2 regions of the Variovorax sp. VaC1 genome follow, and region 2 is predicted to be linked to the other one. Evidence: riboswitches for the same ligand, from Rfam matches in the RefSeq annotation. Region 2 holds a riboswitch; the other holds the start of a gene.
The links. A riboswitch is a leader RNA that binds a small molecule or an ion and turns the genes downstream of it on or off. The one in region 2 is predicted to bind glycine.

Region 1: it holds a riboswitch for glycine, as region 2 does, so the genes downstream of both, ACGLHS_RS28600 (ABC transporter substrate-binding protein) here and gcvT (glycine cleavage system aminomethyltransferase GcvT) in region 2, are expected to answer to the same signal.

The regions. Positions count from the first base shown of each region.
Region 1 covers NZ_JBIGLT010000008.1:144,353-154,741, reverse strand. Annotated here, with positions in the region: gene ACGLHS_RS28645 (TetR/AcrR family transcriptional regulator) at 1-29, opposite strand, end outside; gene ACGLHS_RS28640 (DUF1348 family protein) at 132-554, shown strand; gene cynS (cyanase) at 741-1,184, shown strand; gene ACGLHS_RS28630 (SDR family oxidoreductase) at 1,231-1,983, opposite strand; gene ACGLHS_RS28625 (class I SAM-dependent methyltransferase) at 2,224-2,919, shown strand; gene ACGLHS_RS28620 (DUF1161 domain-containing protein) at 2,977-3,312, opposite strand; gene ACGLHS_RS28615 (NADP-dependent isocitrate dehydrogenase) at 3,369-5,606, opposite strand; gene ACGLHS_RS28610 (ATP-binding cassette domain-containing protein) at 5,742-6,389, opposite strand; gene ACGLHS_RS28605 (hypothetical protein) at 6,438-7,244, shown strand; glycine riboswitch at 7,395-7,518, shown strand; gene ACGLHS_RS28600 (ABC transporter substrate-binding protein) at 7,711-9,276, shown strand; gene ACGLHS_RS28595 (ABC transporter permease) at 9,302-10,243, shown strand; gene ACGLHS_RS28590 (ABC transporter permease) at 10,264-10,389, shown strand, end outside.
Region 2 covers NZ_JBIGLT010000001.1:692,799-703,187, forward strand. Annotated here, with positions in the region: gene gcvP (aminomethyl-transferring glycine dehydrogenase) at 1-2,123, opposite strand, end outside; gene gcvH (glycine cleavage system protein GcvH) at 2,252-2,623, opposite strand; gene gcvT (glycine cleavage system aminomethyltransferase GcvT) at 2,687-3,859, opposite strand; glycine riboswitch at 3,907-4,018, opposite strand; glycine riboswitch at 4,031-4,121, opposite strand; gene ACGLHS_RS03405 (hypothetical protein) at 4,156-4,719, opposite strand; gene ACGLHS_RS03410 (hypothetical protein) at 4,846-5,370, opposite strand; gene ACGLHS_RS03415 (MFS transporter) at 5,463-6,656, opposite strand; gene ACGLHS_RS03420 (AraC family transcriptional regulator) at 6,752-7,531, shown strand; gene ACGLHS_RS03425 (TRAP transporter large permease) at 7,544-8,836, opposite strand; gene ACGLHS_RS03430 (TRAP transporter small permease) at 8,847-9,359, opposite strand; gene ACGLHS_RS03435 (TRAP transporter substrate-binding protein) at 9,450-10,389, opposite strand, start outside.

The sequences.
Region 1 (10,389 bases), on a different contig from region 2:
TCGCGCGCGGGCAGGGCGGAGATGTCCATGCGGCGATTGTAGGCATGTAGACAGGTCTGTCTACTCGTGGCACATTGCGGGCCTTCACTGCCTCGCCAATTCACCACTTCATCTCTCGCAGAAAGACCGCCATGGAATCCCGCCCGCCGCTGCCGCCCTTTACCCTTGAATCCGCCACGAAGAAAGTCCAGGCCGCCGAAGACGCCTGGAACACGCGCGACCCGGTGCGCGTGAGCATGGCCTACACGCCCGATACCGAATGGCGCAACCGCGCGGACTTCGTCAACGGCCGCGAGCAGGTGGTGGCGTTTCTTGCGCGCAAGTGGGAGCGCGAGCACGACTACCGCTTGAAGAAGCAGTTGTGGGCCTTCATGGGCAACCGCATCGCGGTGCGCTTCGAGTACGAGTGGCACGACGCGGCGGGGCAGTGGTTTCGCAGCCATGGCAACGAGAACTGGGAGTTTGCGGAGAACGGGCTGATGCAGAAGCGCTTTGCGAGCATCAATGACCAGCCGATTGACGAGGCGGATCGCAAGTTTCGTTGGGAGCGCTGACCCGGTCTTGCTCCTTCCCCCTCTGGGGGAAGGCTGGGATGGGGGCAAGCGGCCTTCGCAAAGCCACTGTGCCCGGATGCGCCGTCAGCCCCCACCCCAGCCCTCCCCCAGAGGGGGAGGGAGCAAGACAACGGGCATGCCTGTTGCTTGCCCGTCTGCGTCCATTCATCTCAAGGAATCCGCCGCATGAACCGCAACGACATCACCGAAAAGATCATCACCGCGAAGGTGTCCAAGGGCATCCAGTGGGCCGACGTAGCCAAGAAGGTCGGCCTCTCGAAAGAGTGGACCACCGCCGCCTGCCTCGGCCAGATGACGCTCGACGCGAAGCAGGCCAAGGTCATCGGCAAGATCTTCGGCCTCACGCCGGAAGAGCAGAAGTGGCTGCAGGTCGTGCCCTACAAGGGCTCGCTGCCCACGCCGGTGCCGACCGATCCGCTCATCTACCGCTGGTACGAGGTAGTGAGCGTGTACGGCACCACCATCAAGGAGCTGATCCATGAAGAGTTCGGCGACGGCATCATGAGCGCCATCGACTTCAGCATGGACATCCAGCGCCAGCCCGACCCGAAGGGCGACCGCGTCAACGTGGTGCTGTCGGGCAAGTTCCTGCCCTACAAGAGCTACTGACGCGGCCGCCCGATTCAGGTGAGCCGGGCTCGGGCCAAGCGACCCATCACCACGCGTGCGCAGCCGGCCGCGGCCTTGCGGAAGGACGTCGCGTCATCCCCGCGATGCCGTAGCCCTCGATGGCTCCAGCGATCGAGCGCGCGACGGCCTCGGCAGGCTCCACGAGGCGCCGCCGCGTGTGCATGCGCTCCATGGTGTAGCTGGCCGCGATGCGCTCGGCCAGCGGGTCGCCGGCACCGGCCACGTCGGGGTTCACCAGCGTGACGTGCAGGCGCCCTTCGTGCTCTTGCCGCAGCCCTTCCGAGATCGCGTTCACTGCGTACTGCGTGCCGTGGTACACGGCCGAGTCCGCCGACAGGCCTTGCACAGCCACCGGCGCCACATTGACGATGTGGCCCCAGCCCTGTTCCTGCATCGTCGGCAGCACAGCCGCAATGCCGAGCAGCACGCCACGCAGGTTCACGTCGATCATGAGTTCCCACTCTTCGATCTTGCGGTTCCACAGCGGCGACAGCGGCATCACGCCCGCGGCGTTGACCAGCACGTCGATGTGGTCGTGCGTCTCGAGGGCGAACTCGGCGAAGGCTTCCATGTCGGGCCGGTGCGTGACGTCGAGCCGCTGAAAGCTCGCCGTGCCACCCGTGGCATTGATTTCGGCTGCGAGTGCTTCGAGCCGGTCGGTGCGCCGCGCACCGAGCACCACGCTGGCGCCGCGCCGCGCCAGCAGCCGCGCGGTGGCCTCGCCGATGCCGCTGCTCGCGCCGGTGATGAGGACGACTTTTTCTTGGATTGCGCTCATACAAAACTCCTCGTGCAGGTCGGTGAACCATGGCGCAATGGGCGCGCCGGGCATGGAGAGAAGTCTCGGGCCGAAGGGGCTTGGGGCGGTATCCGGATCGCACACGGTTCTTGCCTGATCCTGCGAAAAAGATCTTTCCTAACCTTTTGCAGCGACAGCCGTCCGGGCGTAATGAGAAAGACCGTAGCGGGGGTCGCCGCAGGAGTTCGTCGCTCTTGGCTAGCGGCATAAACTGCCCCGATGGCCCAACCCGACATCGATCCGAACGCCCATTTCAATGACCCTCTGTCGGTGTCTGCGTACGCCGACAAGACATGCAGGCTGGTCCCGGGCTGGTCCGACTTGCAGAAGATGGTGGCCTTGCTGGTCGCCGAGCGGGCACCGGCGAACGCGAATGTGCTGGTCGTCGGCGCAGGCGGCGGTGTCGAGCTGAAGGTCTTTGCGCAGATGCACGCGCAATGGCGTTTCGTCGGTGTCGATCCGGCGAAGTCGATGCTCGAGCTGGCAGAAGCAGAACTCGGCCCGCTGATTGCGCGCGCCGAACTTCACCACGGTTATGTCGACACCGCGCCGGAGGGGCCCTTCGATGCCGCGACCTGCCTGCTGACGATGCATTTCATTGCCATCGACGAACGCGGGCGCACGTTGAAGGAAATCCGGCGCCGCCTGAAGCCCGGAGCGCCGTTCGTCATGGCTCACATGAGTTTTCCGCAAGCGCCGGCGGAACGGGCGCTGTGGCTCTCGCGTTACGTTGCGTTCGCTGTCGCCTCGGGTGTCGATCCTGAAAGTGCGCGCAATGCGGCATCGGCGATCGGCTCGAAGCTGCCGCTGCTCGGCCCCGACGAAGAAGAGGCCATGCTCGTCGAGGCCGGCTTCACGGGCGCACAGCTGTTCTACGCGGGACTGGCATTCCGCGGTTGGGTGGCGTACGCCTGAACAGGGGAAAAGAGGGAGAGAGGGGCGAGGAGGCGTGCAGTGCCGCCACCTCGCTCGCTATTTCTTGCAGTCGCCGCCGACGGACACCGTGCCGTCCCTGCACTCGGTAAGGATCGGCTCGCCCGCCGGTTGCGGTGCGGCAGACGGCGCCGCGGTCGCCGGTCCTTGCCCGACATCGCGCTCGTACATCACCTTCCTGGTACCGAGTTCGCAACTGCCCACCACCTGCCCGTTCGCCGACGCGTTGGCATCGACGACGGTCACGGTGAAGCGCGTCACGCCGGCCGCGGCGATCTTCGCTTCGATCCGGGTGCGCAGGTCTTCGCAGTTCTCGGCACTGTGAGCGGCCGCGCCGGCGAGAGCCAGCGCGACAGCGATCAGCCAGGGTTTCATGAGGACCTGCCTTTCCCTTTCATGAGACGGCGGGGCTGCCTGCGCAGCCCCTTGCATCAACCCTGCGCCGAAGCCAGCGCGGCGTTCAGCGTCGCGCTCGGGCGCATCACCGCCTCGAACTTCTTCGGGTCAGCCAGGTAGTAGCCACCGATGTCCACCGGCTTGCCCTGCACGGCCGCGAGTTCGTCGACGATCTTCTGCTCGTTGCTGGCCAGCGTCTCGGCCAGCTTCTTGAACTTGGCTTGCAGTTCCTTGTCGTCGGTCTGCGCGGCCAGTTCCTGGGCCCAGTACATGGCCAGGTAGAACTGGCTGCCGCGGTTGTCGAGCTGGCCGGTCTTGGGCGACGGGTTCTTGTTGTTGTCGAGCAGCTTGCCGGTGGCGGTGTCCAGCGTCTTCGCCAGGATGGTCGCCTGCTTGTTGTTCGTCTTCAGGCCCAGGTCTTCCAGGCTAACGGCCAGCGCGAGGAATTCGCCCAGCGAGTCCCAGCGCAGGTGGTTTTCTTCCACCAGCTGCTGCACGTGCTTGGGGGCCGAGCCGCCCGCGCCGGTCTCGTACAGGCCACCGCCGGCCATCAGCGGCACGATCGACAGCATCTTGGCCGAGGTGCCCAGTTCCATGATCGGGAACAGGTCGGTCAGGTAGTCGCGCAGGATGTTGCCGGTGGCGCTGATGGTGTCCAGGCCGCGCACGACGCGCTCCAGCGTGTAGCGCATGGCGCGCACCTGGCTCATGATCTGGATGTCCAGGCCCGAGGTGTCGTGCTCGTGCAGGTACATCTTGACCTTGGTGATCAGCTGCGCTTCGTGCGGGCGGTAGGCGTCGAGCCAGAACACCACCGGCATGCCGGAGTTGCGCGCGCGCGTGACGGCCAGCTTGACCCAGTCGCGGATCGCGGCGTCCTTGACCTGGCACATGCGCCAGATGTCGCCTTGCTCCACGTCTTCGCTCATCAGCACTTCGCCGGTGTCCAGGTCGGTGATGTTGGCAACGCCGTCTTCGGGGATCTCGAAGGTCTTGTCGTGCGAGCCGTACTCTTCGGCCTTCTGGGCCATCAGGCCGACGTTGGGCACGGTGCCCATGGTCTTGGGGTCGAAGGCGCCGTGCCACTTGCAGAAGTTGATGATCTCCTGGTAGATGCGGGCGAAGGTCGATTCGGGCATCACGGCCTTCACGTCCTTCAGGCGGCCGTCGGCGCCCCACATCTTGCCGCCGTTGCGGATCATGGCGGGCATCGAAGCGTCCACGATCACGTCGTTGGGCGAATGGAAGTTGGTGATGCCCTTGGCCGAGTCGACCATCGCCAGCTCGGGGCGATGCTCGTGGCAGGCGTGCAGGTCGCGCTTGATCTCGTCCTGCGTGCTTTGCGGCAGCGTGGCGATCTTGTTGTACAGATCGACCATGCCGTTGTTGACGTTGATGCCCAGCTCGTCGAACAGCTTGCCGTGTTTCTCGAAGGCTTCCTTGTAGAAGATCTTCACGCAGTGGCCGAACACGATGGGGTGCGAGACCTTCATCATCGTGGCCTTCACGTGCAGCGAGAACATCACGCCGGTCTTGTGCGCGTCTTCGATCTCTTTCTCATAGAAGGCCAGCAGGGCCTTCTTGCTCATGAACATGGAGTCGATGACTTCGCGGTCCAGCAGCGCGACCTTGGGCTTGAGCACGATGGTCTTGCCGCTCTTGGTCAGCAGTTCCATCTTGACGTTGCGCGCGCGGTCCAGCGTCATGGACTTTTCGCCGTGATAGAAGTCGCCGCCGTGCATGTGCGAGACGTGCGAGCGCGAGGCCTGGCTCCAGTCGGCCATGCTGTGCGGGTTCTTGCGGGCGTATTCCTTGACGGCCTTGGGCGCGCGGCGGTCGGAGTTGCCTTCGCGCAGCACGGGGTTCACGGCGCTGCCGGTGCACTTGTTGTAGCGCGCACGGATGTCCTTGTCTTCGTCCGAGGTCGGGTTCTCGGGATAGTCGGGAATCTTGTAGCCCTTGCCCTGCAGTTCCTTGATGGCCGACTTGAGCTGGGCCACCGAGGCGCTGATGTTGGGCAGCTTGATGATGTTGGCTTCGGGCTTGAGCGTGAGCTTGCCCAGTTCGGCCAGGTTGTCGGGCACCTTCTGGCCGTCGCCGAGGAATTCAGGGAACTCGCCCAGGATGCGGGCTGCCACCGAGATGTCGCTGGTGGTCACGTCGATGCCGGCCGGGCTGGTGAACGCGCGGATGATGGGCAAAAACGCGTAGGTCGCCAGCAGGGGCGCCTCGTCGGTCAGGGTGTAGACGATGGTGGGTTGCTTCGTGCTCATGCGCTTGCTTCCGTAATGCAGTGTTGTCGGGTGGCAGGGAGTTCAGGCGGGATCTGGCCGCCGGAACCGCCGATTGTCGCCGGGCGCGCGGGCGGGGCGGCATTTCGCGGCCGGATCACCCCGCGGCGGCCTGTGTCAATGCAGCGGCAGGTCGATGGTGGCCGCGAGCGGGACGGTGTCGATCCGCGCGGCGCTGGCGACGATGACGGCCTGCGCCGACTGCCCGGCAAAGCCGGCGAGCGCGCCCCACAGGCAGCGGATCGAGGCGGCATCGAGCCCGGCGGTGGGCTCGTCCAGCAGGAGCAGCGGGCGCCCCGACGCCAGCCCGGCCGCCATCCAGACCTTGCGCTTCGAACCCGTCGAAAGCATGAACATCTTCTTGTCCAGGTGCTGGCCCAGGGCGAAGCCTTCGACCAGCGCCTGCCACTTTTCTTCGCTGAAATGCGGGTTGCCCTTGTTCAGGGTGGCCGTGCATTCCCGGGGCGTGACGTCGTTGAAGCGCTCCGTCGCCGGGTCGACGAAAAACACGTTCTGGCGATAGGCCTCGGGTGCGCTGTCCAGGCGCGCGCCGGCCGCCGTCAGACGGCCGGTGGCGGGCAGCGCCCCCGCGATCGCCTGGAGCAGCGCCGACTTGCCGGTGCCGGTGTCGCCATGCAGCAGCGTGACGCCGGGGCCGATGGCGGCGTTCCAGCCGGCGGCGAGTACGGGTTGACCCGGATATGCGAAGCCAAGGTCCTGGATCTGGAGAAGGGGGTGGGGAAGGGGAGAGGCGGTCGTGTTCACGCGCCGGTTTTACCCCATCGGGCGGCGGCGGCTGGCTACCATTCGCGCATGAAAAAACTCCTCACCCTCGGTGCCGGCGCATGGCTCGCCGCCATGGGGCTCGCGGGCGCCGCCGTGGCCGCGCCCTCGGCGCAGGTCTTCTTCGCGGTCAAGGCGCCGGAATCCGTCGATGTCGACTGGCGCGCCCACCTGTGCGCCTTGCTGCCCCAGCCCTGCGATGCCCAGGCCCTGAAGCTGCACCAGCCGCGCGACGGCAAGGCCGATGACTACCTGGTCATTTCAGAAAAGCCGTTGGCGATGGCGCGCGTGAAGCGCAACACCGCCGCCAACGCCTGGCAACTCGAACGCCTGCACGACTTCTCGGCATATGCCCTCTCGCTGCAGCAAGACCGCCAGAGCGGCGACCCCAAGGTGTCTCTCGCGCTTGCACCGGCGCTTTATCCGCTGGCCGAAGGCCGCTGGGCCGTGGCCGTGACGCAGAGCGAATCCGAGAGCTACTCGGGCGGGGGTGCGTCGTCCGTCACGGCCGATTTCGTGCCGCTCGACACGCCGGCCGGGCAGCCGGCCAAGGCCGTGCGTGAAGGCATTCCGTTCTGGTGCTCGCGGATGATCCGTGCCTGCTTCACCGAGAAGGAATACAAGACCTCGAAGCACTGCCACGACGAAAGCAGGGGCAACCTGCGCATCGCCTACGGCGAGCCCGCCAAGGCCGGCGACCCCTACGTGTGGCGCTATACGTGGCTGCAAAGCGACTGGCCCGCGCACACCGGCCCCAGTGCCGACAAGCGCACGAGCGTCAACTTCACCGACAAGACGATCGAAAAGGCCGACTTCTGCGGCGGCGGGCTGAACTAGTTTTTTCCGGCGTGCCATCCGGCCCGGGTGGCCTGAGTGGCACGCAAACTGCTTGGAGAGATTGATCCAGGAGAAATGCCGGCTCGATGCTTCGAGTTAGTGCATTACCGAAGGCGATAGCCCAGAACGCTCAGGTCCCAAGACTGGATTTTTTCTAACGCTGGAGAGCGTTGCCCGGCGCCGTCAAGGCGCCGAGGGCAGCCGCCGAAGGGGCAAGCCATGCGCGATGCGCGTGCATGGTGAATCTCTCAGGCCAAAGGACAGCAGGGGCACGCCGCGCCAACGCGCGGCGTGTCCTTGTTCGCTTCCGGAGCCTGTGTCCATGACTTCCATCCGAGCGCCTCGCGCGTCCGCGCCAACGGCTTTGCCGTGGCGACAGCCTGCGCGTGGCCGAAGCCTTTTCACGGCCACACCTTCCTCTTTCTTTCAACCGGAGAACTGAACCATGCTGTCGAAGAAATCCCTGATGAAAACCGTCCTCGCAGGCGCGATGTTCGCGGCCGCTGCCGCGAGCAGCTTCGCGCAGGACGCGGGCAAGGTGCTGCGCCTGGTGCCGCAGTCCGATCTGAAGATCCTCGATCCGATCTGGACCACCGCCTTCGTCACGCGCAACCATGGCTACATGGTCTACGACACGCTCTTCGGCGTGGACGAACGGGGCAAGGTGCTGCCGCAGATGGTCGACAAGTACACGACCAGCGCCGACGGAAAAACATGGAACTTCACGCTGCGCAAGGGCCTGGCCTTCCATGACGGCAAGCCGGTCACCTCCGACGACGTGCTCGCCTCGCTCAAGCGATGGGGGCAGCGTGACGGCCTGGGCCAGAAGATGTTCGCCGCCATGGACAAGACCGAGGCGGTCGATGCCAACAGCTTCAGGTTCGTCTTCAAGGAGCCCTTCGGCATGGTGCTCGACGCACTGAGCAAGCCTTCGTCGAACCCGCCTTTCATCATGCCCGCGCGCGTGGCCGCCACGCCGGCCGACAAGCAGATCGACGACGCCACCGGCTCCGGCCCCTACATCTTCAAGAAGGATGAATACCGCCCCGGCGAAAAGATCGTCTACCTGAAGAACACCAAATACGTGCCACGTGCCGAAGCGCCTTCCGGCACGGCCGGCGGCAAGAACGTGTACGTCGACCGCATGGAATGGATCGTCCTGAAGGACGCGCAGACCCAGGCCAATGCGCTGGCCAACGGCGAGGTCGACATGATCGAGTGGGTGCCGTCCGAGCAATACACCGCGCTCAAGAACAACCCCGCCATCACGCTCGACAGCCCCGTGTCGAAAGGCTCGTTCGCGCTGCACCTGAACCACCTGATCCCGCCTTTCGACAACCCGAAGATCGCGCAGGCCGCCTTCATGGCCATCAACCAGGAGGCGCTGATGCGCGCCCAGCTGGTGCACAAGGAGCTGTACAACAGCTGCGCTTCCATCTACCCCTGCGGCTCGGCCTTCGCGTCCGACAAGACCGGCTACTTCACCGGCAAGCCGCAGTTCGAGAAAGCCAAGGCGCTGCTCAAGGAAGCAGGCTACGACGGCAAGCCCGTGGTGCTGATGTACCCGGCCGATTTCGCGGTGCTCAACAAGTTTCCGCCGGTGATGGCGCAACTGCTCAAGCAGGCCGGCTTCAACGTCGACATGCAGTCGATGGACTGGCCCACGCTGGTCACGCGCCGCGCCAAGAAAGACCCGGTGGCCAATGGCGGCTGGAACCTGTTCATCACCGGCTGGGGCATTGCCGACAACATGAACCCGATGTTCTTCGCGCCGCTCACGGGCAATGGCGAAAAAGGCTGGTTCGGCTGGGCCACCGACGACAAACTGGAGCAGCTCAAGTCCGACTTTCTCGCCAGCAGCGAGGAACCCAAGCGCAAGGAACTGGCCACCGCCATCCAGCAGCGCGTGTACGACACCGGCATCTACGCGCCCATCGGCGAGTACAAGCCGCTCACGGCCTACCGCAAGGGCGTGGTGAGCGGCGTGGTGCGCTCGCCGGTGGCCGTGTTCTGGAACCTGAAGAAGAACTGAGACAGCTGGAATCAGGGAGTCACCCATGCTGCTCTTTCTTGCACGCCGCATTCTCTCGACCGTGCCGGTGCTCGTCATCGTCGCGCTCATCGTGTTCCTGATGCTGCGGCTCGCGCCCGGCGACCCGGCCGCCGCCATCGTGGGCGACAGCGGCACCAGCGAAAACATCGCCCGCGTGCGCGAGCAGCTGGGGCTCAACCAGTCGCTGCCCGTGCAGTTCCTTCACTGGAGTGCGCAACTGCTGCAGGGCAACCTGGGCGAGTCGTACTTCATGAAGAAGACGGTGGTGGAGCTGATCGGCCAGCGCATCGAGGCCACGGTGTCGCTCGCGGCCGTGACGCTGGTGGCGACCATCCTCATCGCGGTGCCGCTCGGCGTGATCGCCGCATGGCGCCACGGCGGGTGGCTCGATCGCATGCTCATGGGCTTCTCGGTCATGGGCTTTTCGATACCGGCCTTCGTGATCGGCTATGTGCTCATCTGGATCTTCGCGCTGCACCTGCAGTGGCTGCCGGTGCAGGGCTACCAGCGGCTGAGCCAGGGGCCCTGGCTGTGGATCAAGCACCTGATCCTGCCGTCGGTCACGCTGTCGATCATCTACGTGGCGCTGATCGCGCGTGTCACGCGCGCGGCCGTGGCCGAGGCGATGACCGAGGACTACATCCGCACCGCGCGCGCCAAGGGCATCTCCGAGACGCGGCTGCTGATGCGCCACGCGCTCGCCAACGCGGCCATTCCCATCGTCACGGTCATCGGCATCGGCATCGCGCTCCTGATCGGCGGCGTGGTGGTCACCGAAACGGTGTTCGCCATTCCGGGGCTCGGGCAGCTCACGGTCGATGCGGTGCTGTCGCGCGACTTTCCGCTGATCCAGGGCATCACGCTGTTCTTTTCCGTCATCTATGTGCTCATCAATCTGCTGATCGATGTGAGCTACCTGGTGTTCGACCCCCGCATCCGCTACTGAACGAAGTGAACGGAAACACCATGACCGATTCGACCCTTCCCCTGGCCGCAGCGCCAGACATCGCCGTCGAAGCGCTGGCACCGCCGAAGCGGCGCTCGCTGCTCAAACGCATCCTGGCCGACTGGTCGGTGCGCGCGGGCGGCAGC
Region 2 (10,389 bases):
CTCACGTCGCCGCCGAACTCGCCCGGCGCGGCCACGCCGACCAGCGCGTTCATGTTGGCGCCGTCGACGTACACGCGGCCGCCGTGCTCATGCACCAGCTCGCACAGTTCTTTCACGCGGGTCTCGAACACGCCGTGCGTGCTCGGGTAGGTGATCATCACGGCCGCCAGGTTGGCGCTGTGCTTCTCGCAGGCGCGCTTCAGGTCGTCCATGTCGACGTTGCCTTGCGCGTCGCAGGCCGTCACCACCACCTGCAGGCCCACCATCTGGGCGCTCGCGGGGTTGGTGCCGTGGGCGGACGAGGGAATCAGGCAGATGTTGCGATGGCCCTGGCCCTTGGCTTCATGGAAGGAGCGGATGGCCAGCAGGCCCGCGTACTCGCCCTGCGAACCGGCGTTGGGCTGCAGGCTGATGCCCGCATAGCCGGTCGCCTCGCACAGCCAGGCGCGCAGCTGCGCGTCGAGCTGCGCATAGCCCTGCAGTTGGTCGGCCGGTGCGAAGGGGTGGATGTTCGCGAACTCGGGCCAGGTGATCGGAATCATCTCGCTGGTCGCATTGAGCTTCATCGTGCAGCTGCCCAGCGGGATCATGCTGCGGTCGAGCGCGAGGTCCTTGTCGGACAGGCTGCGGATGTAGCGCAGCATCGCGGTTTCGCTCTTGTGCGTGTTGAACACCGGGTGCGTGAGAAACGCGCTGGTGCGGCGCAGGTCTTCGGGGATCAGCGGCGTGGCGTTGCCGGCAAGGTCGTCGAAGCGCGGCATCGGCGTGCCAGCGGGCACGAACAGCGCCCACAGCGTTTCGACGTCGGCGCGCGTGCTGGTCTCGTCGAGCGAAATGCCCAGGTGCTGCTGCAGGCGCTGGCGCAGGTTGACGCCGGCGGCGTGGGCACGCTCGATGATCTTCGGCGTGTCGTCGCCGGTGCGGATCGTCAGCGAATCGAAGGCGGTGCTGTTGACCGGCTCGCGGCCCATCTGCACGAGGCCTTGCGCGAGGATGGCGGTGAGCGCGGCCACGCGCTGCGCGATGCGCGTCAGTCCATCGGGCCCGTGGTACACGGCGTACATGCTGGCAACGACGGCCGGCAGCACCTGCGCGGTACAGATGTTGGACGTGGCCTTCTCGCGGCGGATGTGCTGCTCGCGCGTTTGCAATGCCAGGCGATAGGCGGGCTGGCCGTGCGTGTCGACGCTCACGCCGACGAGGCGGCCCGGCAGCGAGCGCTTGAACTCGTCGCGGCAGGCCAGGTAGGCGGCGTGCGGGCCGCCGTTGCACAGCGGCATGCCGAAGCGCTGCGTGGTGCCGCAGACGATGTCGGCGTCCCATTCACCCGGGGGCGCGAGCAAGGTCAGCGCCAGCAGGTCGGCCGCGACGATGAAGGCGGCGTCGCACTGGTGCGCATGGCCCGCGAGCGGGCGCAGGTCGTGCACGTGGCCGGTGGTGGCGGGGTACTGCGCGAGCACGCCGAAGAAGGCGCCGCTCACCATCAGGTGCGGCAGCGTTTCCGACACGGTGCTGACCTTGACCTCGATGCCCAGCGGCGCGGCGCGCGTCTTGATGACCTCGATGGTCTGCGGATGGCAGTCGCCCGACACGAGGAAGACGTTGCTCTTGCTCTTCACGCTGCGCTTGGCCAGCGTCATGGCCTCGGCGGCGGCCGTGGCTTCGTCGAGCATCGAGGCGTTGGCGATGGCCATGCCCGTCAGGTCGCACACCATCGTCTGGAAGTTGAGCAGGGCTTCCATGCGGCCCTGCGAGATCTCGGCCTGGTAGGGCGTGTAGGCGGTGTACCAGGCGGGGTTTTCCAGCACGTTGCGCAGGATCACGCCGGGCGTGTGCGTGCCGTAGTAGCCCTGGCCGATGAAGCTCTTGAACACCTTGTTCTTCGACGCCAACGCCTTCAGTTCGGCCAGCGCATCGGCTTCGGTCACCGGTGCGGGCAGGCGCATCGGCCGTGCGCGGCGGATGGCCGCGGGCACGATGCCGTCGATGAGTTCCGCGCGCGTTTCCGAGCCGATCACCGGCAGCATGCGCGCCTCGTCCGCCGCATCGATGCCGATGTGGCGGGCAAGGAATTCTTCGGCGTTCTCTAGTTCTTGCAAAGAGGGAAGGGCGGGGATCGGCATGGCGTGATGGATCGGCGTTAAGGAAGAAAAGACTCAGCGGTCGCCGCCGGGCTGGCCCGACGCGGGCCTTGCCTTCCCCGTGGGGAAGAGCACAGCACACGAAGTGGCAAGCCGGGGGGCGCGCATTTTCAGGATTCGGCGGCGAACTTGTCGTAGGTGGCGGCGTCGAGCAGCGCGTCGAGTTGCGCGGGCTCGCTCAGCTTGACCTTGAAGAACCAGCCGCTGGCCAGCGGGTCGCTGTTGGCCAGCGACGGGTCGGCGCGCAGGGCTTCGTTGACTTCGGTGATCTCGCCCGACACGGGCATGAAAACATCGGCGGCGGCCTTGACCGATTCGACGACGCCGGCGACTTCGCCCTGCGCGAAGGTCTTGCCGACTTCAGGCAGGTCGACGAACACCACGTCGCCCAGCGCGTCCTGTGCGTGCAGGGTGATGCCGACCGTGGCGGAGCCGCCTTCGGCCGAGACCCATTCGTGGTCCTTGGTGTACTTGATGCTCATGAGAAAACTCCTCGTGGAAAAAATGATGATCGGGGTGCAGAGCCTAGCCGGGTCTGCCGTTGCTCAGCCGCGGTAGTAGCGGGTGGGCACGAAGGGCATGGTCGAGACTTCCATCGGCACGGGCTTGCCGCGCACGATGGCCTGCACGCGCGTGCCGGGTTCGGCGAAGGCGGTGGCCACATAGCCCATGGCGATGCAGCGGTCGGCCGTCGGGCCGAGCAGGCCGCTGGTGACGATGCCGATGTCATGCCCCTCGAAAGATTGCAGCAGCGTGCCGTCGCGCACCGGGATGCGTTCGAGGGCGACGAGGCCGACGCGCTTGCGCTTGAGCGTGTCGTGGTCGGTGTGGCCGGCGGCGCCCGCGGTGGCTGCGGCGAGCTGCGCCAGGATCTTGGCCGCACCCGGAAAGCCGCCTTCGCGCGCGCCGCCCGCGCGGCGCACCTTCTGCATCGCCCAGTTGAGCGAGGCTTCGACCGGCGTGGTGGTGGTGTCGATGTCGTTGCCGTACAGGCACAGGCCGGCTTCGAGCCGCAGCGAATTGCGCGCGCCCAGGCCGATGGGCTTGACCTCGGGCTGGGCCAGCAGCAGGCGGGCGAGGGCGTCGGCGTCTTTAGCCGCCACCGAAATTTCGAAGCCGTCTTCACCGGTGTAGCCGCTACGGGTGACGAAGGCAGCAATGCCGCCGATCTGCACCGCGCCGCCGGTCATGAACACGAAGCGCTCGATGCCGGGCGACAGGCGCGCCAGCGTGGCGGCGGCCTGCGGGCCCTGCAGCGCGAGCAGCGCGTGGTCGGGCAGCGGTTGCACCTCGCAGCGCGCGCCGATCTTGCGCTGGATGTGGGCGATGTCGTCGACCTTGCAGGCGCCGTTGACGATCACGAAGATCGAGCCATTGCCTTCGTTGAAGAACATCAGGTCGTCCAGGATGCCGCCTTCGTCGTTCAGCAGCAGGCCGTAGCGCTGCTTGCCGGCGGGCAGGTCGATCACGTCGACGGGCATCAGGGTTTCGAAGGCGGCTGCGGCGTCGGGGCCGATGAGGCGCAACTGGCCCATGTGCGAGATGTCGAACAGGCCGGCCGCATCGCGTGTGTGCTTGTGCTCGGCCATCAGGCCGGCGGGGTATTGCACCGGCATCGAGTAGCCGGCGAAGGGGACCATGCGGGCGCCAAGCTCCACGTGCAGGTCGTAGAGCGGCGTCTTGAGAAGCGGGGCGGCGGAAGCGGAGGAAGTCACCAGGAGGCACTCCAAAGGGGCAGTCGAAATCCATGGCTGCAACGCCACGGGCCACCCCTGCTGTCCGCTTTACCTGAGAGATTCGCCCCACGATCGGGGTTTGCTCCTTCGGTGGGCCGGTGCAATGCATGCATGCAATGGCCTCTCTCCAGCAAGGAAACGCCGGCTTTCACCGGCGCCTTGTCAGTCCTTTTGCCTGAGCGTTCGGGAAACCCCTGCGCCTTCGGCGGCCCCGTCGCGCGGGGCTCTCTCCTGACCCGGGCGAGTGTAGTGGATCGCGCGGGCCGGGGCTTCGGGTTTCAGTGCACGACCTCGGCCGGCGGCAACAGTTTGTCGATGCGCTCGCGCAGCGATTCGGCCCGCTCCGCGCCGGCGCTTTTCTCGATTTCGGTGAGCATCAGCGCGGCGATGGTCAGCATGGCTTCGCGGTCGCGGGCCTCGCGCAGGGCGTCGCGCATCTGCAGCGCGAACTTGGGGTCGCGCCGCACGAACATGCGCTCGCAGATGTCGAACAGGAACATGCGCGTGGTGGCCAGCGAACGCTTGCCGTCGAAGGTGTCGGTGGAGGTGGCGACGCGGATCGGTTCGGCGGCGGGCAGGGGAGCGGGCTGCGCGGCCGCGGCGGCCTGGGCTGCCGCTTGTGCGGCGGCTGCGGCGGCGGCCGCCGGGTCTTCCAGATAGCCCCGCTGCACCAGGGCCTGGATCGCCTGCTCGGCTTCGCCGCGGTTCGTGAAGAGCGGGCTGAAGTCGGTCAGCGAGCGCCGACCGTCGGCCATCAAAAGCAGCGCGCGTTCACGCTGGCTGAGCGTGCGCTGGCCGCCCTGGAGTTCGTCGCGCGCCTTGTCGGTCTTGGTGGGAAACATGGCAGCCACAGCTTTCGGAGATCGAAGGCTGGAGCATCGTTGCAAGTGGTGACATCTTCATGAACCTTTTCCCCTTACAGAAAGGGAATTTACAAGGGGGATTGCCACCTGCTTCCCCGGTGCGGATCAGGCGCCGACGCTTTCCTTGCGGATCAGCCACTGGTTGCCCACGCGTTGCAGCTCCAGCGTCTTGCGGTCGGTGTGGTTCAGCCTGTCGGCGCGGTAGATCTGCTTGAAGCGCGCGCTGGCGGTCTGGCCGCTGACGCTGATGACGAGGTCGTCGATGGTCACGCTGATCTTCGACTTGCTCGCGATGCGGGCGCGGCGATCGGCTTCCCAGCGCTTGCGGTCCTTGCCCCGGGCCGGCGTGAAGTCGGGCGCATAGGCGGCAAGGTAGCGGTCCACGTCGCGGGCCGACCAGGCTGCAGCCCAGGCGCGCACGGCGGTTTCCACTTCGGCGATGCCCGCGGTGGGTGGCGCCGCGGGGGCTGCCGCAGGGGCTGCGGCGGGTGGTGCTGCCGGAGCCGGTGCTGCGGCAGGCGCGGCAGGCGCCGCGGGCGCGGCCGCTGCAGCAGGTGCCGCCGGTGCGGCGGCAAGGGCTGCCGTGGAGAGCAGGCCCCCGGCAAGAAGACAGGTGACGAATCGATTCATGGCGCGGTTTCCCTCTTTGTCAGTTATCAGCGTCGAGTGCGACGCCGATTCTGGCAGCGAACCCGCCCCGGGCCGAATCGAATCGATGCCGTTCAGGCCGCGGCGGCCCCGTCGAGTTCGACCGGCGCAATCACCTGTGCCCGGTTGCGCAGCCGCAAGGCCAGCACCGTCGCGACGCACAGCACGCAAAGCACCACCGTCAGCGTGACGCCCAGCCCGCGCGCATCCGACAGCATGCCGAACAGCGGCGACACCAGCCCGCCCACCGACAGCGCCAGCCCGAGCGTGATGCCGCTGGCCGTGGCCGGGTTGCGCGGCAGGTAGTCCTGCGCCAGCGTGACCTGTGCCGCGAACGGCAGGAACATGCTCAGGCCGAGCAGCGCGGTGCAGGCCAACGCCCAGCCGGCCGTCGGTGCGAGCACGAGGCCCGCAAGCGCCGGCAGCGCGAGCAGATAGCCGCTGCGGATCGTGCCCATGCGGCCGATGCGGTCGCCGAGCCAGCCGCCCAGCAGCACGCCCACAGCGCCCGCCGCCGTGAAGCCGGTGAGTGCCGCGGCGCCCTGGAAGGTCGTGCCGTGCAGGTCGCGGGTGATGCGCAGTGAGAGCATCGACAGCACCGTCACGTAAGGAATCGACCAGCCCACGATGGTCGCGACCAGCAGGCTGAAGGCGCGCCAGTCGTTGTGCGGCTTCAGCACCTCGCTGCCGGCCTGCTTGCGGGCCAGGGCCGCCGCCGCGGCGCCGGCACCGCCCCGCGCATTGGCCACCACCCACACCACGCCCATCGCCAGTGCCGGCACACCCAGCAGGTAGCTGTGCGACAGGCCGCCACCGCCGACCACCGTGGCTGCCAGCAAGGGCGCGAACGAGGCGCCGATGGTGCCGCCCACCGAGAACACGCTCATCGCCTTCTGCGAGGCGCCGCCGGCCGCGCGGGCCGCCACCGTCGCGGGCGGGTGGTAGGCCGCGATGCCCAGCCCGCACAGCGCGACCGCGATCCAGGTCAGCAGGTAGCTCTGGCTCAGGCCCGCCAGCACCACGCCCAGTGCCGCCACCAGAAAGCCCGTCGGCACCAGCCAGCTGCGCGGATGGCGGTCGGCGTACAGGCCGAACAGCGGCTGCACCACGCTCGACAGGCCAGTGGCCGCCAGCATCAGGCCGCTCACGGCCGTGTAGCTGTAGCCGCGCTCCAGGACCATGAAGGGCAGCAGGGCGGGCACGAGGCCCTGGTAGAGGTCATTGACGGCATGGGTGCCGGTGAGCAGCCCGAGTCGGCGCTTGTTCATTCGATCGCTTCCTTGATTGGTTTTCCGAGTGGAAAGGCATCGTAGGAAGCCGTGCGAAGATGTTCTCGCTACGAATCCACAAGCATCGTCGAGAAATGGACAAACTCAATCTGCGACCCGAGCAAGGCGAATCGACGCCGCGCGCCGTCGCCGTGCTGGCGACCGACCCCGAGGGCGATGCCTTCATTCCGCCGCACACGCACCGGCGCGGCCAGCTCATCCACGCGATCTCGGGCGTGATGATCGTCAGTGCCGTGGCCGGCAGCTGGGTGGTGCCGCCCGGCCGCGGCGTCTGGGTGCCGCCGGGCATGGAGCACCAGATCCGCATGGCCGGCGAGGTGAAGATGCGCACCGTCTTCGTCGAGCCCGGCACGCGCGCGGACCTGGGCAGCGAGTGCCGCGTGATCCACGTCGGCGCATTGCTTCGGCAACTGATCGTCACGGCCGTGTCGGTGCCGCTGGACTACGCGCCCGGCAGCCGCGACGAGCGTGTGATGGAGCTGATCCTCGACGAGATCGAGGCCGCGCCCGCGCTGTCGCTGCACGTGCCGATGCCGCGCCACGCCCGGCTGGCGGTGCTGTGCGAAGAACTGGTGCGCGACCCGTCGCTGCCCGCGACGCTCGACGACTGGGCGCTGCGCCTGCACATGAACACGCGCACGCTGGCGCGCCTGTTCCAGCGCGAGACCGGCATGAACTTCGGCGCGTGGTGCCGGCAGGCGCGGCTGCTCTTGAGCCTGCCCCGCCTGGCGGCGGGCGCGTCGATTCTCGAAGTGGCGCTGGCGCACGGCTACGATAGCCCCAGCGCCTTCACCGCGATGTTCCGGCGCACGCTCGGCGTGCCGCCGAGCCTCTACCTGCACCAAGGCGAATGAGCCACCGCCCCGCTACTTGAACCCGAGCGCGTGCGGCAGCCAAGTGCTGAGCGCCGGCACGAAGGTCAGGATCAGCAGCACCGCGCCATGCGCCCACAGGAAGGGCACCAGCTCCTTCACCAGTGCCGACATCGGCACCTTCGACACGTTGCAGGTCACGAACAGCAGCCCGCCCACCGGCGGCGTGATCATGCCCAGCGTGAGGTTGAAGATCACGATCATCGCGAAGTGCACCGGGTCGACGCCCAGCTTCATGGCCACCGGCGCGAGGATCGGCGCCAGCACCATCACGCCCGGCAGCGGCTCGATGAAGATGCCGAACAGCAGCAGGAACACGTTGACGATGATCAGGAACATCCACGGCGAGAGGTTCATGCCCACCAGCCATTCGGCCATCTGCTGCGGGATGCCCTCGATGGTGAGAATCCACGCGAACGAGGCCGACAGGCCGATGATGATCAGCACCGAGGCCGACAGCAACGCCGAGCGCGAAAGAATGTCGGGCAGCGCCTTCCATTCGAGCGTGCGGTAGACGAACTTGCCGCACACCAGCGCATAGAACACCGCCACCACCGAGGCCTCGGTCGGCGTGAACCATCCGGCGCGCATGCCGCCCAGGATGACCACCGGCAGCAAGATTGCGGGAATCGCCTTCCACGTCGTGCGCAGGATCTCGCGCAGCGGCGGCGTTTGCCCATCGCCCTTGTAGTTGCGCTTCTTCGAGATGTGGAAGTTCACCGCGCACATCGCCACCGCGATCAGGATGCCCGGCAGGATGCCGGCCGCGAACAGCGTGCCGACCGAGACCGTCTCGTCCTGCAGCGCATAGATGATCATGATGATCGAGGGCGGAATGATCGGCCCCACGATCGCGGTCGAGGCCGTCAGCGCCGCCGCGTACGAGCGGTCGTAGCCGGCCTTGTCCATCATCTTGATGAGCATCGAGCCCGGCCCTGCCGCATCGGCCAGCGCCGAGCCCGAGATGCCCGAGAAGAAGGTGAGCGACACCACGTTGGTATAGCCCATGCCGCCGCGCCGGTGCCCGACGAACTGGCCCGCAAAGCGCAGCAGCACCTCGGTGAGCGAGCCGCCGCTCATCAGCTCGGCCGCAAGAATGAAGAAGGGCACCGCCATCAGCGGAAAGCTGTCGATGCCGGTGAAGGTCTCCTTCAGCAGCACGAGCAGCGGGTAGTTCTCCGCCAGGATCAGCGTGGCGGCCGTGGACAGGCCGAGCGCGAAGGCCACCGGCACGCCGATGGCCAGGAACACGCAGGCGGAAACGATCAGGACAATGCTGGCATCCATGGTCGTCTCCTTACAGCGACGCCGAGGCGTTGGCGTCGAAATGCGCGTCCGACGCGAACTCGCGCCGCAGCACGTAGCCGCGCACCACCAGCAGCCAGTGCACGATCAGCAGCACGCCGCCGATCAGCATCGCGCTGTAGATGTAGGCAAAGGGAATCTGCGTCACGGCCGTGAGCTGGAACATGGTGCGCTGCATGTACAGCCAGCCATACCAGACCATGAAGCCGAAGAACGCGAACAGCAGTGCGGCCACGACGGCGCGCAATGCGATGGCCGCCTTTTGCGGCAGCGCGTCCTGCAGGTTCTCGACCGCGATGTGGCCGCCGTAGCGCAGCACCGGCCCGGCGCCCAGGAAGGTGAGCCAGATCATCATGTGGCGCGACACCTCCTCGGCCCATTCGAGCGACTGGTTCGTGAGGTAGCGCAAGGCGACGTTGGTGAAGATGATGACCGACATGGCGGCCAGCAGAAGGATCAGCGCCCAGCGGTTGGCGGCAAGAAAGTAGCGCTCGAAAGCTTGCACGGGGGTGTTCTCGGTTCGGTCGGAAAAACGAAGCGCCCGGCGCACTGAAGCGGGCCGGGCGCGGGGGCGGAAAGTCGGCGTCGCGCGGGCTTACCTGACGTCCGAGATCTTCTTGATGTTGTCCGCGCCGAACTCCTTGGCGTAGCCCACGTAGGCAGGCTTGAGTGCTTCGCGGAAAGCGGCGCCGTCGACGGTGCGCGTGACCTTCATGCCGTCTTTCTCGAGCTGGGCGATGCCGTTGTTCTCGTCGTCGTTGACCTTCTTGCGCTGGGCGATGGCGGCTTTCTTCGCGGCTTCGGTGAACACCTTCTTGTCGGAATCCGAGAGCTTGTTCCAGACCTTCGGCGACAGCAGCAGCAACGCCGGCGAATAGACATGGCCCGTGAGCGACAGGTGCTTTTGCACCTGCGAGAACTTCGAGGACAGGATCACCGGGATCGGGTTTTCCTGGCCGTCGACCGTGCCCTGTTGGAGCGCCCCGAACAGCTCGGGGAAGGCCATGGGCGTGGGCAGGATGCCGAAGGTGCGGTAGCCGTCCATGTGCACCTTGTTTTCCATCGTGCGCATCTTCAGGCCGGCCGCGTCGGTGGGCTTGACGATGTCGCGCTTGCTGTTCGTCATGTGGCGAAAGCCGTTCTCGGTCCAGGCCAGCGCGACGATGCCCTTGCTCGGGAACTTGGTCAGGATGTCCTGGCCGATGGGGCCGTCCATCACCTTGCGTGCGTGGTCGTAGTCGCGAAACAGGAAGGGGATGTCGACGATCTTGACCTCGGGCACGAAGTTGCCGACCGGGCCCGTCGAGGTGTTCAGCAGGTCTTGCGTGCCGAACTGGATCGCCTCGATCTGCTCGCGCTCGCCGCCCAGCGCCGAGTTGGCGAAGTGCTGGCACTTGAAGCGGCCCTGGGTGTTCTTCTCGACCTCTTCGCAGAACACCGTGGAGCCGACGCCGTAGTGCGACTCCTTGGAGGTCGCGTAGCCGATCTTCAGGACGGTCGGTTGCTGGGCAAAGGCAGAAGTGCCCAGGGCGAGC